4 regions of the Streptomyces sp. NPDC007929 genome follow, and region 4 is predicted to be linked to each of the others. Evidence: riboswitches for the same ligand, from Rfam matches in the RefSeq annotation. Region 4 holds a riboswitch; each other region holds the start of a gene.
The links. Region 4 has a riboswitch for cyclic di-AMP ahead of ACFZDE_RS33355 (peptidoglycan DD-metalloendopeptidase family protein). Riboswitches for the same ligand answer to the same signal wherever they lie in the genome.
Positions count from the first base shown of each region.

Region 1: linked by a shared signal. The riboswitch ahead of ACFZDE_RS23265 (transglycosylase family protein) and the one ahead of ACFZDE_RS33355 (peptidoglycan DD-metalloendopeptidase family protein) in region 4 are both predicted to bind cyclic di-AMP.
Region 2: linked by a shared signal. The riboswitch ahead of ACFZDE_RS15880 (peptidoglycan DD-metalloendopeptidase family protein) and the one ahead of ACFZDE_RS33355 (peptidoglycan DD-metalloendopeptidase family protein) in region 4 are both predicted to bind cyclic di-AMP.
Region 3: linked by a shared signal. The riboswitch ahead of ACFZDE_RS10615 (transglycosylase SLT domain-containing protein) and the one ahead of ACFZDE_RS33355 (peptidoglycan DD-metalloendopeptidase family protein) in region 4 are both predicted to bind cyclic di-AMP.

Region 1 is NZ_JBIBKD010000006.1:554,499-558,223, forward strand. Features, by position in the region: gene ACFZDE_RS23255 (cytochrome P450) at 1-1,173, shown strand, start outside; gene ACFZDE_RS23260 (transglycosylase family protein) at 1,314-2,321, shown strand; cyclic di-AMP (ydaO/yuaA leader) riboswitch at 2,550-2,716, shown strand; gene ACFZDE_RS23265 (transglycosylase family protein) at 2,720-3,412, shown strand; gene eno (phosphopyruvate hydratase) at 3,665-3,725, shown strand, end outside.
Region 2 is NZ_JBIBKD010000004.1:509,119-512,843, forward strand. Features, by position in the region: gene ACFZDE_RS15875 (alpha-galactosidase) at 1-1,492, shown strand, start outside; cyclic di-AMP (ydaO/yuaA leader) riboswitch at 1,802-1,963, shown strand; gene ACFZDE_RS15880 (peptidoglycan DD-metalloendopeptidase family protein) at 1,968-2,894, shown strand; gene ACFZDE_RS15885 (GDSL-type esterase/lipase family protein) at 3,141-3,725, shown strand, end outside.
Region 3 is NZ_JBIBKD010000003.1:223,685-227,409, reverse strand. Features, by position in the region: gene ACFZDE_RS10620 (polyprenyl synthetase family protein) at 1-517, opposite strand, end outside; cyclic di-AMP (ydaO/yuaA leader) riboswitch at 1,019-1,192, shown strand; gene ACFZDE_RS10615 (transglycosylase SLT domain-containing protein) at 1,198-1,974, shown strand; gene ACFZDE_RS10610 (Cof-type HAD-IIB family hydrolase) at 1,938-2,786, opposite strand; gene ACFZDE_RS10605 (GNAT family N-acetyltransferase) at 2,958-3,725, shown strand, end outside.
Region 4 is NZ_JBIBKD010000012.1:121,642-125,366, reverse strand. Features, by position in the region: gene ACFZDE_RS33365 (HPr family phosphocarrier protein) at 110-391, shown strand; gene ACFZDE_RS33360 (FCD domain-containing protein) at 579-1,274, opposite strand; gene ACFZDE_RS33355 (peptidoglycan DD-metalloendopeptidase family protein) at 1,464-2,252, opposite strand; cyclic di-AMP (ydaO/yuaA leader) riboswitch at 2,265-2,429, opposite strand; gene ACFZDE_RS33350 (insulinase family protein) at 2,630-3,725, opposite strand, start outside.

The DNA.
Region 1 (3,725 bases), on a different contig from region 4:
GCCTGGCTGGTCACGCGGTACGCCGACGCCAAGCAGACGCTCGCCGACAGCCGGCTCTCCAAGAACCCCGCGCACCACGACGAACCGGCGCACGCCAAGGGCAAGACCGGCATCCCCGGTGAGCGCAAGGCCGAGCTGATGACGCATCTGCTCAACATCGACCCGCCGGACCACACCCGGCTGCGGCGCCTGGTGTCCAAGGCGTTCACGCCCCGCCGGGTCGCCGAGTTCGCGCCGCGGGTGCAGGAGCTCACCGACACCCTCATCGACGGGTTCGCGGGGAAGGGGACCGCCGACCTGATCCACGAGTTCGCCTTCCCGCTCCCCATCTACGCCATCTGCGACCTGCTCGGCGTCCCGCGCGAGGACCAGGACGACTTCCGCGACTGGGCGGGCATGATGATCCGTCACCAGGGCGGCCCCCGGGGGGGTGTCGCACGGTCCGTGAAGAAGATGCGCGGCTACCTCGCCGACCTCATCCACCGCAAGCGGGAGGCGCTGCCCACCGAAGCCGCCCCCGGCGAGGACCTCATCTCCGGTCTCATCCGCGCCTCCGACCACGGTGAGCACCTCACCGAGAACGAGGCGGCGGCGATGGCGTTCATCCTGCTGTTCGCCGGTTTCGAGACGACGGTGAACCTGATCGGCAACGGCACCTACGCCCTGCTCACCCACCCCGGGCAGCGCGCCCGACTCCAGGCCTCCCTCGCCGCCGGAGAGAGCGGCCTCCTGGCGACCGGCGTGGAAGAACTCCTGCGCTACGACGGCCCGGTCGAACTGGCCACCTGGCGTTTCGCCACACAGCCCCTCACCCTCGGCGGGCAGCGCGTCGAGGCCGGCGACCCCGTCCTGGTGGTCCTGGCCGCCGCGGACCGGGATCCGGAGCGGTTCGCCGACCCGGACGTGCTGGACCTCTCCCGCCGCGACAACCAGCACCTCGGCTACGGCCACGGCATCCACTACTGCCTCGGCGCCCCGCTGGCCCGGCTGGAGGGCCAGAGCGCGCTCGCCACCCTGCTCACCCGCCTCCCGGACCTCCGGCTCGCCGCGGATCCGGCCGAGCTGCGCTGGCGCGGCGGCCTCATCATGCGGGGACTGCGCACACTGCCGGTGGAATTCACACCAGCAGCGGCGAAAGCACGTGCCGTACCCGGCGGTAGCGGCCGCGGGTGACGAAACATCAGACCTGTGATCTTCACGTGATCTGCGCGGCATGAACTTGTGACAAGTGATCGACTGCCTATACGTTCACCCATCAACGCGGCGGGGAATCACGCCGCGTCGGTCACTGCTGTCACGCGAAAGGTCTCCGTATGCTCTCCGGGAACGGTCGGCACCGTCGCCCCCGCCAGGCTCCGGCTCTCCTCGTGGCGGCCGGAGTGACCGGCTCCGCCATCGCGATCCCGCTCCTCGGGGCCTCCGGTGCCAGTGCGGCCGACGGCACGACCTGGGACCGGGTCGCGGACTGCGAGACCGGCGGCGCGTGGAGCCAGAACAGCGGCAACGGCTACTACGGCGGCCTGCAGTTGTCCCAGGCGGACTGGGAGAACCACGGCGGCCTCGACTACGCCGCGAGCGCCGACCTGGCCAGCCGCTCCCAGCAGATAGCCGTGGCCGAGAAGATCCTCGCCGAACAGGGTGTCGGCGCGTGGCGCACCTGCGGACTGCTCTCCGGGCTGGAGCAGGGCAAGGGCTCGGACTCCGACACGTCCGGTTCATCCGACTCGTCCGGCTCGTCCGACCCGACGGATTCGCCCGGCCTGCTCGACCGGCTCGGGTCGTCGCCGTCCGAGAGCCCCTCCGCGTCCCCGTCCCCCGACGCCTCGTCGGATACGGAGGATGAAACGACCAAGTCGGACAAGTCGCCTGAATCCACCGGCTCTCCGTCGGAGGACCAGTCGGACGACCAGGAGTCCGGCAGCTCTCCGTCGGCCACCCCCGGGAGCGGTGAGTCCGGTGACGCACGCCAGGGTGACGAGTCCTCGGCCCTGACCGACACCGGCTCCGGCCGCCACCGCGGCCCCAGCGCCGACGAGTCCCGATCGTCCGGCGGCGACCGCACGGACGAGTCCACGGGCCGTCACGCCTCGCGCGGCGACGAGGGCTCCGGAGAGGTTTCCGCTGAGGGCTCCGGCGACGCCGCCCAGGGCAACTACATCGTGGGAGTCGGTGACAGCCTCTGGTCCATCGCCGACGCCCTTGACGTCAGCGGTGGATGGCACGCGCTCTACGAGACCAACGAGACTGCCGTCGGCGCCGACCCGAACATCATCCACCCCGGTCAGAAGCTCACGGTGGAGGGCGAAGGGGACGAGAAGTAGCCGTTCGGGCAGTGCGGAAACGAGGGCGGAAGTCCCCCCGAAACCGCGCGAGTTCGCGTCATGATTCGCGGTGAATGTCCCGTTTGGGGCCCGTGAGAGATAGATCTCAGAAGCCCTGATCGTCTTTGAAATTCCGTCGATCGCGTGTCTACGGTCGTGACCGCTCGTCACCACGAGCCCCGGCTGCCGCAACGCCGAATCCTGCCAGCGGCCGTACGGGAACAGTCGTCGCGTCAAGCGCCGTAGGCAGGAGCGGGGGACCCAAGGTAGGTGCCCGACCGGCCAGTTGTGCCGGAAGGGCTTGGGGTGAAGCCGTGTCCCGGGAGGGACGCGGCCGGGCAACTCAACCGGCCCGAACCCGACAGCTCACCTCGCAGGCGTCGGTGAGGGGATCCACCATGCTGTTTTCCGGCAAGGGCAAGCACCGCCGTCCGTCCAAGGCCACCCGCGTCGTCGCGCTCGCCGGCGTCACCGGTGCCGCCGTCGCCGCCCCGCTGATGGCGGCCGGCAACGCCTCCGCCGCCACCGCCTCCGAGTGGGACGCCGTCGCCCAGTGCGAGGCCGGCGGCAACTGGTCCATCAACACCGGCAACGGCTACTACGGCGGTCTGCAGTTCTCCGCCTCCACCTGGGCCGGCTACGGCGGCACCAAGTACGCCGCCACCGCCGACCAGGCCACCAAGGCCCAGCAGATCGAGATCGGCGAGAAGGTTCTCGCGGGTCAGGGCAAGGGCGCCTGGCCGGTCTGCGGCAAGGGCCTGTCGAGCGCCGCCTACACCGGCGGCGGCTCCTCGGACGACTCGGGCAGCTCCTCGCAGAGCCAGCAGCAGAGCACCGAGTCCCGCGAGACCCAGCAGCCCGCCTCCCGTTCCGAGGAGCGCCCGGCGGCCAAGAAGACCGTCACCACCCCGACCGGCAAGAAGGTCAAGAAGGGTGACGGCGAGTACAAGGTCGTCAAGGGTGACACCCTCAGCTCCATCGCCGCTGACGAGAAGGTCAAGGGCGGCTGGGAGAAGCTCTTCCAGCTGAACAAGGACATCGTCGACGACGCCAACCTGATCTACCCGGGCCAGCAGCTGCACCTGAAGTAAGCAGCGGCCCAGCCCCGTCCCCACGGGCTCCCCGCCCCGGTGCGTCCTCCCCCGTACGCACCGGGGCGGGGTTTTTTCCGCAACGGGCTTTGTTCCGTTCGGAAACAATTTACTCTCGGTTCTGTCCATGGGGTGGGCGACCCGGTGGCCGATCGCCCCGGGCCGGTTAGGCTCATGTCGCGAGCCACCGGGCCCGCACCTCGCCGGGTCCACGCGACCCGCGTACCGCGTCACATCAAGAAGGAGATGCTCGTGCCGTCCATCGACGTCGTCGTAGCCCGGGAAATCCTGGACTCCCGAGGCAACCCCACGG
Region 2 (3,725 bases), on a different contig from region 4:
GCACCAGCACCTGCCCTGGGTCGCCCTCGACGCCGACGCCACCGAGGAGCACGGGGAGGTCTACAGCTGCGCCCTCGGCTGGTCCGGGTCGTGGCGCATCGCCGTGGCCCGGTTGCCCGACGCGCGCGTGCAGATCACCGGCGGCGCCGGCCACGACGACGCGGGCCTGCTGACGCTGGGCACGGGGGAGTCGTACACGACCCCGGTCTTCGCCGGGCTCTGGAGCGACGGCGGCTTCGGCGGGGCCAGCCGTGCCTGGCACGCCTACCAGCGGGCGCATGTCGTCCCGGACGCCGAGCGGGACCGGCCGGTGCTGTTCAACTCCTGGGAGGCCACCGAGTTCGACATCTCCGAGGAGCAGCAGCGGGCGCTCGCCGAGCGGGCCGCGGCCATGGGCGTCGAGCTCTTCGTGGTCGACGACGGCTGGTTCGGGGCGCGTACCAGCGACCGGGCCGGACTCGGTGACTGGACCCCGAACCCCGGCCGCTTCCCGGGCGGGCTGAAGCCGCTCGCCGACCATGTGCACGGCCTGGGCATGCGGTTCGGGATCTGGGTCGAGCCCGAGATGGTCAACCCGGACAGCGACCTGTACCGCGCGCACCCCGACTGGGTCCAGTACCAACCGGGACGAAAGCGGACGGAGTTCCGCAATCAGCTCGTACTCAATCTCGCCCGCGAGGACGTCCGGGAGTACCTCTGGGAGCAGCTCCACGGGCTTCTCGCCGGCGCTCCGATCGACTACGTCAAGTGGGACTTCAACCGCTGCTTCACCGACGCCGGCTGGCCGGACGACCCCTACCCGCAGCGGCTGTGGGTCGACCATGTGCACGGCCTGTACGCCCTGCTGGACCGGCTGCGGGCCGCGCATCCTGGGGTGGCCTTCGAGTCCTGCTCGGGAGGCGGCGGCCGGATCGACCTCGGAGTGCTGAGCCGCACGGACCAGGTGTGGACCTCCGACAACACCGATCCGCTCGACCGGCTCGCCATCCAGCACGGCTTCAGCCAGATCCATCCCGCCCGGGTCATGGCCGCCTGGGTCACCGACAGCCCGAACGCCATGCTCAACCAGCGGGCCAGCTCCCTGCGCTTCCGGTTCGTCAGTGCCATGGCCGGGGTGCTCGGCGTCGGCGGTGACCTCACGCGGTGGACGCCTGAGGAACTCTCCGAGGCGCGGGAGTGGGTGGCGCTCTACAAGGAGATCCGGCCCGTGGTGCAGCGCGGCGACCTGTACCGGCTGCGTCCCCCGCAGGGTGGAGCCAGTGCCGTGCAGTACGTCCTCGGTGACGAGATCGTCGTCCTCGCCTGGCTCCAGGCGCAGCGCTACGGCGAGCCCGTGCCGGCGCTCCGGCTGCGTGGTCTCGATCCGGCAGCATCGTACGAATGCCTCGAAACGGGCGAAGTTCACCGAGGGGTCGTACTGCTGCATCACGGACTTCGGGTCCCTCTGCGGGGGGATCTGGACGCCGCGGTGGTCCGTCTTAAGCGGAAGTAGTCGTTCTGTCCGAATAGGGAATTTCGGCCGCTAAGGGATAACGTGCCCCGATCGTAAAGGAGATGAGGTCGGGGCGCGTGACCATCGTCATATCCGTGACGATGCGTTGTCGCCATGTTCACGTAATTCTGGCGCCAATCAGGCTCATTGAGGAATGCCGGAGATCGCTAATCCACGCTCGGTGACCGCGGTTGTGCCGACACGTCAGGGAAAACACCGTCACACGCAACCGCACGCTTGTCCCCTTGCGTCTTGGTCGCTTACGTTCCACACCAATCCGGACGGACGCCTAATCCTGCCGCCGCCCGGAGTCCGCACACACTGACCCGACGTACGGCAGGAGCGGGGGACCCACAGGTAAGACGCCTGTTCCGGTTCCCGGAACGGCTTGGGGTTAAGTCGCGCCACGGCGCGGCCGGGCATCTCCAGCTCGCACCCGACAGCTCACCTCGCAGGCGACGGAGAGGAATTCGCCATGCCCGCGAAGGGTAAGCACCGCCGCCCCAAGACCCAGCGTTTCACCCGCTCCATCGCCGTCGCCGGAACCGGTGGGGCCGCTCTCGCCCTGCCGCTCATGGGGGCCGCCGGCGCCCACGCCGCCACCCCGCAGTCGGCTCCGGAAAAGGCCGTCCAGTCCGCCCCGGCCACCGGGAAGAAGGCCGCCGAAAAGGCCAATGGCCCCCGCACGTACACCGTGAAGGCCGGCGACTACCTCGCGAAAATCGCCGACGACCAGAACGTCAGCGGCGGCTGGAAGAAGCTCTACTCGGACAACCGTGACGCCGTCGGCTCCGACCCGTCGCTGATCCACCCGGGCCTGAAGCTGTCGATCGGCAAGAAGGCCGCGAGCGCGCCGAAGGCCTCGGCCCCGGCCGCTCCGAAGGCCTCGGCCCAGAAGTCCTCGGCCGCCGAGTCGGCGCCGAAGGCCGAGACCGCCGCCGAGCCGGCCGCCGCCAAGCCCGCAGCCAAGCCCGCCGCCGAGAGCAACGCCGGTGGCTACGTCCTCCCGGTGGACGGCGCCGGCGTCGGCACCCCGTACCACATGTCCGGCAGCATGTGGTCCAGCGGCTACCACACCGGTGTCGACTTCGTCGTCCCCACCGGCACCTCCCTCAAGGCCGTCGGCGCCGGCGAGGTCGTCTCCGCCGGCTGGGGCGGCGCGTACGGCAACCAGGTCGTCATCAAGCTGAACGACGGTCACTACGCCCAGTACGCCCACCTGTCCCAGCTCTCCGTCTCGGCCGGCCAGACCGTGACGGCCGGGCAGCAGGTCGGCCTGTCGGGCGCGACCGGCAACGTGACCGGACCGCACCTGCACTTCGAGATCCGCACCTCGCCGGACTACGGCTCCGACGTCGACCCGGTCGCCTTCCTGCGCTCGCACGGCGTCTCCGTCGGCTGACCCAGCGCACGACCACCTGCCTGACACGCCTCCGAAGGCCGGACCCCGATCCCCGGGTCCGGCCTTCGGTGTGTCCACGGTTCACCCCGAAACATCCCTGACAAGCGGCGTATTCCGGAGTTGGCGAACCCTTTAGGAGTGGCTTATCTCACCGCCCGTCAACCCTTTCCTACGGTCGCGTAAGTCACATTCGAAGGTGAATCATGAGCTGTTGTGGCAGACGATTCGAAGAGTGACAGCAGAGCAGTGATCGGGTCGTACGTGGCGCTGGGGGACAGCTTCACCGAGGGCGTCGGCGACCCAGGTCCCGACGGGGCGTTCGTCGGCTGGGCCGACCGGTTCGCCGTCCTGCTCGCCGACCGCAGACCCGAGGGCGACTTCCGGTACAGCAATCTCGCCGTACGCGGAAAGCTCCTCGACCAGATCGTGGCGGACCAGGTTCCGCGGGCCGTCCAGATGGCCCCGGACCTCGTCTCGTTCTGCGCCGGGGGCAACGACATCATCCGGCCCGGCACCGACCCGGACGAGGTGGCCGAGCGGTTCGAACGGGCGCTGGCCCTGCTCACCGCCGTGTCCGGCACGGTCATGGTGACGACCGGTTTCGACACCCGTGGCGTGCCCGTGCTCAAGCACCTGCGCGGCAAGATCGCCACGTACAACGGACACGTCAGGGCCATCGCCGACCGGTACGGCTGCCCGGTCCTGGACCTGTGGTCCCTGCGCAGCGTGCAGGACCGCAGGGCCTGGGACGCCGACCGGCTGCACCTGTCGCCGGAGGGGCACACGCGCGTGGCGCTCCGCGCGGGCCAGGTGCTCGGCCTCGACGTGCCG
Region 3 (3,725 bases), on a different contig from region 4:
GGTAGTGCTCGACGGGGTCGCGGCCGTCCTGCGGTCCGGCCGTCTCCAGGATCTGGCCGGTCACCAGCCGCTCGAACGCCTCGGCCTGCACCCGCACGGCCTCCGGGCCGAGGTCGGCCAGGATGTGCGAGGCCCGGGCGAAGAGGAAGTCGCCGGTGAGGACCGCGACGGAGTTGCCCCAGCGGGTGTTCGCGCTCGCGACGCCGCGGCGCACGGCGGCCTCGTCCATGACGTCGTCGTGGTAGAGCGTGGCGAGGTGGGTGAGCTCCACGACGACGGCCGACGGCACGATGCCGGGCGCGTAGCGGTCACCGAACTGGGCGGAGAGCATCACGAGCAGCGGGCGGAACCGCTTGCCGCCGGCCCGGACCAGATGCTGGGCGGCCTCCGTGATGAAGGGCACCTCACTCTTGGTGGCTTCGAGCAAGCCTTCCTCGACAGCCGCCAATCCGGCCTGGACATCGGCCTCCAGAGCCTGGTCCCGCACGCTCAGCCCGAACGGCCCGACGTCGGTCACGAGGGGTCTCCTGTCTGCTGTGTCTGCCGGTGACTACGCGGTTTGTCGATAGGTCGCTGTCCTCACTCGAGTCAGCGTATCCGGTCACGTTTCGATCACCGCCAGCGCCCATGGTTACAGGCCGGGCGGTATGCGATCACGACCCTTATGTTTTCGATCAACCTATAAGAACAGATATTTATCGACTTACCCTCGGGTAGCGAGTTATGCACGATTTGCCGTGATGAGCCGATGAATTCCCCTTGGCGGAAATTGCCCCATCGACTCGTGATCAGTGAGTTGAATCACTGCTTCCCCTTTTCCCCCTCCTGACCACATCGGCCTCTAACGCCGTTCCCCGGAAGCCAGTTGAGCCTTGACTCCAGCAAAGGATCAAGCGGCCCAAACGCCCCCGACCAAGGTCAACCACGCGATATGTGACTGAGGTGCTTGTTCCCGACATGTGCTCTCGCATACGTTCCGGCCCTGTCCGGCGGACGCCCAATCCTGCCGCCGCCCGGACTCCCCACAGAACCGACTCACTCACGCAGGGCAGGAGCGGGGGACCCAGGTAAGTCGCCGGTCCGCACAGCGGCACGGCTCGGGGTGAAGCCGCGCACGGCACAGCGCCGTACGCGGCCGGGCACCTCCCGGCCCGAACCCGACAGCTCACCTCGCAGGCGCCGGAGAGGAACATCACCATGGCCGGACGAGGCAAGCACCGTCGCACCAGAACCAACCCGCTGACCCGGGGCATCATCGCCGCCGGTACCGGTGGAGCGGCACTCACCCTTCCGCTGATCGGCGCCACCCACGCGAGCGCCGCCGAACCCCAGAGCGTCCCCGCCGCCGCACAGTCCGTGCCGCGCGCGGCCCAGCCCGCCAAGTCTCTCGCGTACACCGTGGTCAAGGGCGACTCGCTCGCCCGCATCGCGGACAAGTACGACGTCTCGGGCGGCTGGAAGCAGCTCTACAAGGACAACCGCGCCGCCGTCGGCGACAACCCGAAGCTGATCCACCCGGGTCTGAAGCTGACGGTGAAGACCGCCAAGGCGGACGCGAAGAAGACGGCGACCAAGTCGTCCGCCCCCGCCAAGCCGGCCGCCAAGCCCGCCGGCGGGGTCGCCCAGGCCACCCAGGCGTCCGCGAAGACCTACGCGAACAACCTCGACGGGTGGATCCGCGAGGCGCTGGACATCATGGCGCAGAAGGGGATCCCCGGGTCGTACGACGGCATCTACCGCAATGTCATGCGCGAGTCGTCCGGCAACCCCCAGGCCATCAACAACTGGGACTCCAACGCCGTCGCGGGCACCCCGTCCAAGGGCCTGCTCCAGACCATCGACCCCACCTTCCAGGCCTACCACGTGGACGGCACCTCGTGGGATCCGTACGACCCGGTCGCCAACATCACCGCGGCCTGCAACTACGCGGCCGACCGCTACGGCTCGATCGACAACGTCAACGGCCCGTACTGAGCCGTCCCGCCCAGCAGTCGCTCGAGGACGACGGCGATGCCGTCGTCCTCGTTCGACAGGGTGACCTCGTCGGCCACGGCCTTGAGCTCGGGATGGGCATTGGCCATCGCGACGCCGTGGCCGGCCCAGTCGAACATCGGGATGTCGTTGGGCATGTCGCCGAAGGCGATGGTGTCCGCCGGCCGCAGCCCCAGGTGCTCGGCGGCCAGCGCGAGACCCGTGGCCTTGGTGATCCCGCACGGCTGGAGCTCGACCGTGCCGGGCCCGGACATCGTCACCGTGGCCAGCGAGCCGACCACCGAGCGGGCCGTCGCCGCCAACTCGTCGTCCGACAGATGAGGGTGGCGCAGCAGCACCTTGCTGATCGGCTCGCCCCACAGCTCGTCGCGCCGCTCGACCCGCACGGCGGGCAGGGTCGGGTGCGGCATCAGATACCCCGGCTCGATCAGCGTGAGCCCCTCGACCCCGTCCTGGTCGACCGCCGCGTACACCTGCCCCACCTCGGCCTCGATCTTGCCCAGGGCGGTCTCGGCCAGCTCCCGGTCCAGGGTGATGGACCACAGCAGCCGGTCCGCGCCGGCGTCGTACACCTGCGCGCCCTGTCCGCACACCGCGAGCCCCGTGCACCCGAGGTCGTCCAGGAGCGGCCGCACTCTCGGCGCCGGCCGGCCCGTCACCACGAGATGCTGGGCACCGGCGTCCGCCACCCGCGCGAGCGCGGCGAGGGACCGGTCGGAGAGGGTGTCGTCGCCGCGCAGCAGCGTCCCGTCCAGGTCGGTGGCGATGAGTGAATATGCGATGGGTGCGGCCATGATCAGAGAATACGGACAGTGCGGCCCTTCGTTTCATCGCACGGTGAAGGCCGATTGCCCGGTTGAAGGCCTCTGCACCGGTTGGCAACAACATGCTCCGCTACCTACCCGAGAGGCCGCATAGAGCGGTACCTTCCAAGTGTCCAGGGGGGACTTGATCGGGGGGTCAGGTTGAGCAGTGGGCGCATTCGCGTGGCCGTGCCCGGGGAGCTCGGCGAAGGGGAGAGGGAGCGCTGGCGTGCGCTGCGCGCCGCATCCGAGGCACCGCGCAACCCTTTCATGGAGCCGGAGTTCACCGAAGCCGTCGGCCGGGTCAGGCCCGGGGCCAGGGTGGCCGTGGTGTACGAGGGGCTGGAGCCGGCCGGGTTCCTGCCGTACGAGCGGGGCCCGTTGGGCCAGGGCCGGGCGATCGGGCTCGGCGTCTCCGACGCGCAGGGCGCGATCCTGCGTCCCGGCCTCGATGTGGAGACGGGCGAACTGCTGGGGGCCTGCTCGCTGTCGAGTTTCGCCTTCGACAATCTGGAGGCCGAGCAGCGGCTGTTCGTCCGGTACACGGCCGAGGAGCACGCCACCTACGTCATCGAGGTGGAGAAGGGTTACGAGACCTACGAGTCGGTGCTGCGCGCGCAGTCGCCGAAGTTCCTGAAGACCACACTGGCCAAGGAGCGCAGGCTGGGCCGGCAGGCCGGTGAGCTGCGCTTCGTCTTCGACGAACGCGATCCGGCCGCGCTGCGCACGCTCATGGAGTGGAAGTCCGCGCAGTACCGCAGGACCGGCCGCCGGGACCGGTTCGCCCAGGAGTGGATCACCCGGCTCGTCGGGCAGCTGGCCCGGACCCGGGCACCGGAGTGCGGCGGCACGCTGTCCGTGCTGTACGCCGGTGAGCGGCCCGTCGCGGCGCACTTCGGGCTGCGTTCGGCCTCGGTGCTGGCCTGCTGG
Region 4 (3,725 bases):
GCCGCGATCCGACGGCACCCCGGGGCGGTTCTTCGAGGACCGCTCCGGCACAGCTTCACGATATGGGAAACTGGTCTAGACAACCCTGAACACCGAAGGGCAGCAACACATGGCTGAGCGCCGCGTCAACGTCGGCTGGGCCGAGGGCCTCCACGCCCGCCCCGCTTCCATCTTTGTCCGAGCCGCCACGGCCGCAGGCGTCCCGGTGACGATCGCCAAGGCTGACGGCAACCCCGTCAACGCGGCCTCCATGCTGGCCGTCCTGGGCCTCGGCGCCCAGGGGGGCGAGGAGATCGTCCTCGCCTCCGACGCCGAGGGCGCGGACGCCGCCCTGGACCGGCTCGCCAAGCTGGTCTCCGAGGGTCTCGAGGAACTGCCCGAGACCGTCTGACCCACCGAGCGCCCGATTCGGCGCACAGCGAGGGGCTCGCCCATATGCACGGGGCGGGCCCTTCGCCATTCCCTGTCGGCGAGGGCAACCCGCCACAATTCCCCATCGGCACGGCGCGGAATTCCAAGAATCCAGGCAGCAGAAATAGCCCCCCGGAATTGACTGCTCTTTGTATACAGCCACCGTGTTAATGTCGCGGGCTCGCCGTGTTTACGGGATGTTGCGAGTTCCTCACACGCTCGGCGCGCTCCCGGGCGGAGGCGAACCGCAGGCGGTACGCGCCCTTCGCGCGCTCGGCGTGCAGCGCCGTGACCGCCCGCGCGCGCTCGCCGTCACCGCGCGCCACCGCGTCCACGATCGCGCCGTGCTCGGTCCAGGATTCCACCGGGCTGACCGGCGCCTCCACGGCGTACATCCAGGCGATCTTGTGGCGGAGCTGGGTGAGCATCGAGGTCAGCGCCGGACTGCCGGAGGCCTGCGCGAGCGTCTCGTGGAACCAGCCGCCCAAAGAGCGCAGGTCGTCGCTGTCGCCCCGGCGGGCCCGCTCCTGGCCCAGCCGGACCAGGCCGCGCAGGACCTTCAGATGCGCCTCGGTGCGGCGCTGGGCGGCCCGGGCCGCGCCGAGCGGCTCCAGCAGCAGGCGCATCTCCAGCAGGTCGCCGGCCTCCTGCTCGGTGGGCTCCGCCACACACGCGCCCGCGTGCCGGCGGGTCACCACGAAACCCTCGGCCTCGAGCGTGCGCAGCGCCTCCCGGACCGGCACCCTCGAGACGCCGTAGCGGCGGGCGAGGAGTTCCTCGGTGAGCCGGCTGCCACGCGCGTGGACCCCCGCGACGATGTCGTCCCGGATGGCCGTGCACACCGAGTGCGCGGGAATACGCATGACCGACCTCCGCTTAATCCCCGTGAAACGCCGACGAGCGGCGTGCGTTCCGTGACTCTATTGCAATCGGCCGGAATTTCCGACGGCAGGCGGCAATCCATGGATATTTTTTGGACAGCGGGCGGCCGTAAACGCCGAAAGCCCCGGCTTGAACAGCCGGGGCTTTCGGGGGGAACGGAGACGTTCCGGTCAGATACCCACGCCGTGGGAGCGGAGGTAGGCGACCGGGTCGATGTCCGAGCCGTACTCGGGGCTGGTGCGGGCCTCGAAGTGCAGGTGCGGGCCGGTGACGTTGCCGGTCGCACCGGACAGGGCGATCTGCTGGCCCGGGGTGACCCGCTGGCCCACCGAGACGCTGATGGAGGACAGGTGGCCGTACTGGGTGTACGTCCCGTCCGTCATCTTGATGACGACCTGGTTGCCGTAGGAGCCGCCCCAGCCGGCCTCGACGACCTCGCCCGAGCCGACCGCGTGCACGGAGGTGCCGCTGGCGGCGTGGAAGTCGACACCGGTGTGGCTGCCGGAGGACCACAGGCCGCTGCTGGCCTGGTAGCTGGTGGAGACGTACGAACCGGAGATCGGGGAGACGAAGGTGTTCAGGCGCTTGCGCTCGGCCTCACGGGCGGCTCGCTCCTTGGCCGCACGGGCCTTCTCGGCCGCCTCCTTGGCCCGCTCGGCCATCTCGGCGGCCTGCTTGCGGGCGGCCTCCTCGGCCTTCTGCTTGGCGGCGGCCTCATCGGCGGCGTGCTGCTGCGCGAGGGCCTGGGCGTCGATCTGCTGGGCCGCGGTGTCCCCCATGGTGACGACCGGGGTGAGGCCGGTCTGCTCGACGCTGGGTTCTGCGGCGAAGGCGGCGGGGGCCGCCACGGTGCCGATCACGCCGGTGGTGGCGAGGGCCGCGACGCCCGCCGCGCGGGCGGTGGAGCGCTGCATCCTGCTGGGACGACGGTGCTTCCCGGTGGCGCGAGTGAACGCCATGTAGTGGCTGGTCCTTTCCTTCCCTCTCGCCTACCGGGTTAGCTGACGGGTTCGGAGCAGGAAGGTCTCCTACGGACTCCCTCGCGGCTCGCGCGGGCGCCCGATTCACCCCAGGGACTGCGATGGGTCCCCGGCTCCCCTGGCTCGCGCCGTACGGGGACTCGGCGATGACTGTCCGGTGCCGCGGGTGCGGCGCACTGCCTGACGAACAGCCCGGACGACGCTAAGCGGCGCCACTTTCAATTCCCAAACGAATCCCGGCTTTTGTAGCGCATCCCACAGGCCAGACAGGCAACTCCCATCCCAATTCGGGCATAAAGGGGCCCTGGCGCCTTTGACGACAACCAGGGCCCCCGCGCGCGTGGCGACGTGTACCGCTACTCGGCGGCGACGACGGTGACTTCGCCGATGCCGAGGGCCTCGACCGGCGCCTTGATCTGCGCCGCGTCACCGACGAGGACGGTCACCAGACGGTCCACCGGGAAGGCGCTCACGGCCGCCGCGGTGGCCTCCACGGTGCCGGTCGCGGCGAGCTGCCGGTACAGCGTGGCCTGGTAGTCGTCGGGCAGGTGCTGCTCGACCTGGTCGGCCAGCGTGCTCGCGACGGCCGCCGCCGTCTCGTACTTCAGCGGCGCCACACCCACCAGGTTCTGCACGGCGACGTCCCGCTCGGCGTCGGTCAGCCCCTCGGCGGCGAGGGTGCGCAACACCGTCCACAGGTCCTCCAGGGCCGGGCCGGTGTTGGGGGTGTCGACGGAACCGCTGATGGCGAGCATCGCGGCACCCGTGCCGTCCGGGGCGGACCTGAGGACCTGGCCGAACGCCCGTACGCCGTAGGTGTAGCCCTTCTCCTCGCGCAGGACGCGGTCCAGGCGGGAGGTGAGGGTGCCGCCGAGGCAGTACGTGCCCAGCACCTGCGCGGGCCACACGCGGTCGTGCCGGTCCGGCCCGATCCGGCCGATCAGCAGCTGCGTCTGGACGGCGCCGGGGCGGTCCACGATGACGACCCGGCCGGTGTCGTCGGCGGTGACCGGCGGCACGGGACGCGGCTGGGCCGAGGATCCCGTCCAGGCGCCCAGGGTGTCCCCGAGCAGGGCGTCCAGGTCGATGCCGGTGAGGTCGCCGACCACCACGACGGTGGCCGTGGCGGGGCGGACGTGCTTCTCGTAGAAGGCCCGTACGGCCGCGGAGTCGATCGCGGCGACCGTCTCCTCGCTGCCCTGCCGGGGCCGCGACATGCGCGAGTCCGCCGGGAACAGCTCCTTGGAGAGCTCCTTGGCGCCGCGGCGGGAGGGGTTGGCCAGCTCGTGCGGGATCTCGTCGAGGCGGTTGTTGACCAGCCGCTCGACCTCGCTGTCGGCGAACGCGGGCGCCCTGAGGGCGTCGGCGATCAGGCCCAGGCCCTTGGTGAGCCGGGAGGCGGGCACCTCCAGGCTGAGCCGGACGCCGGGGTGGTCGGCGTGCGCGTCGAGG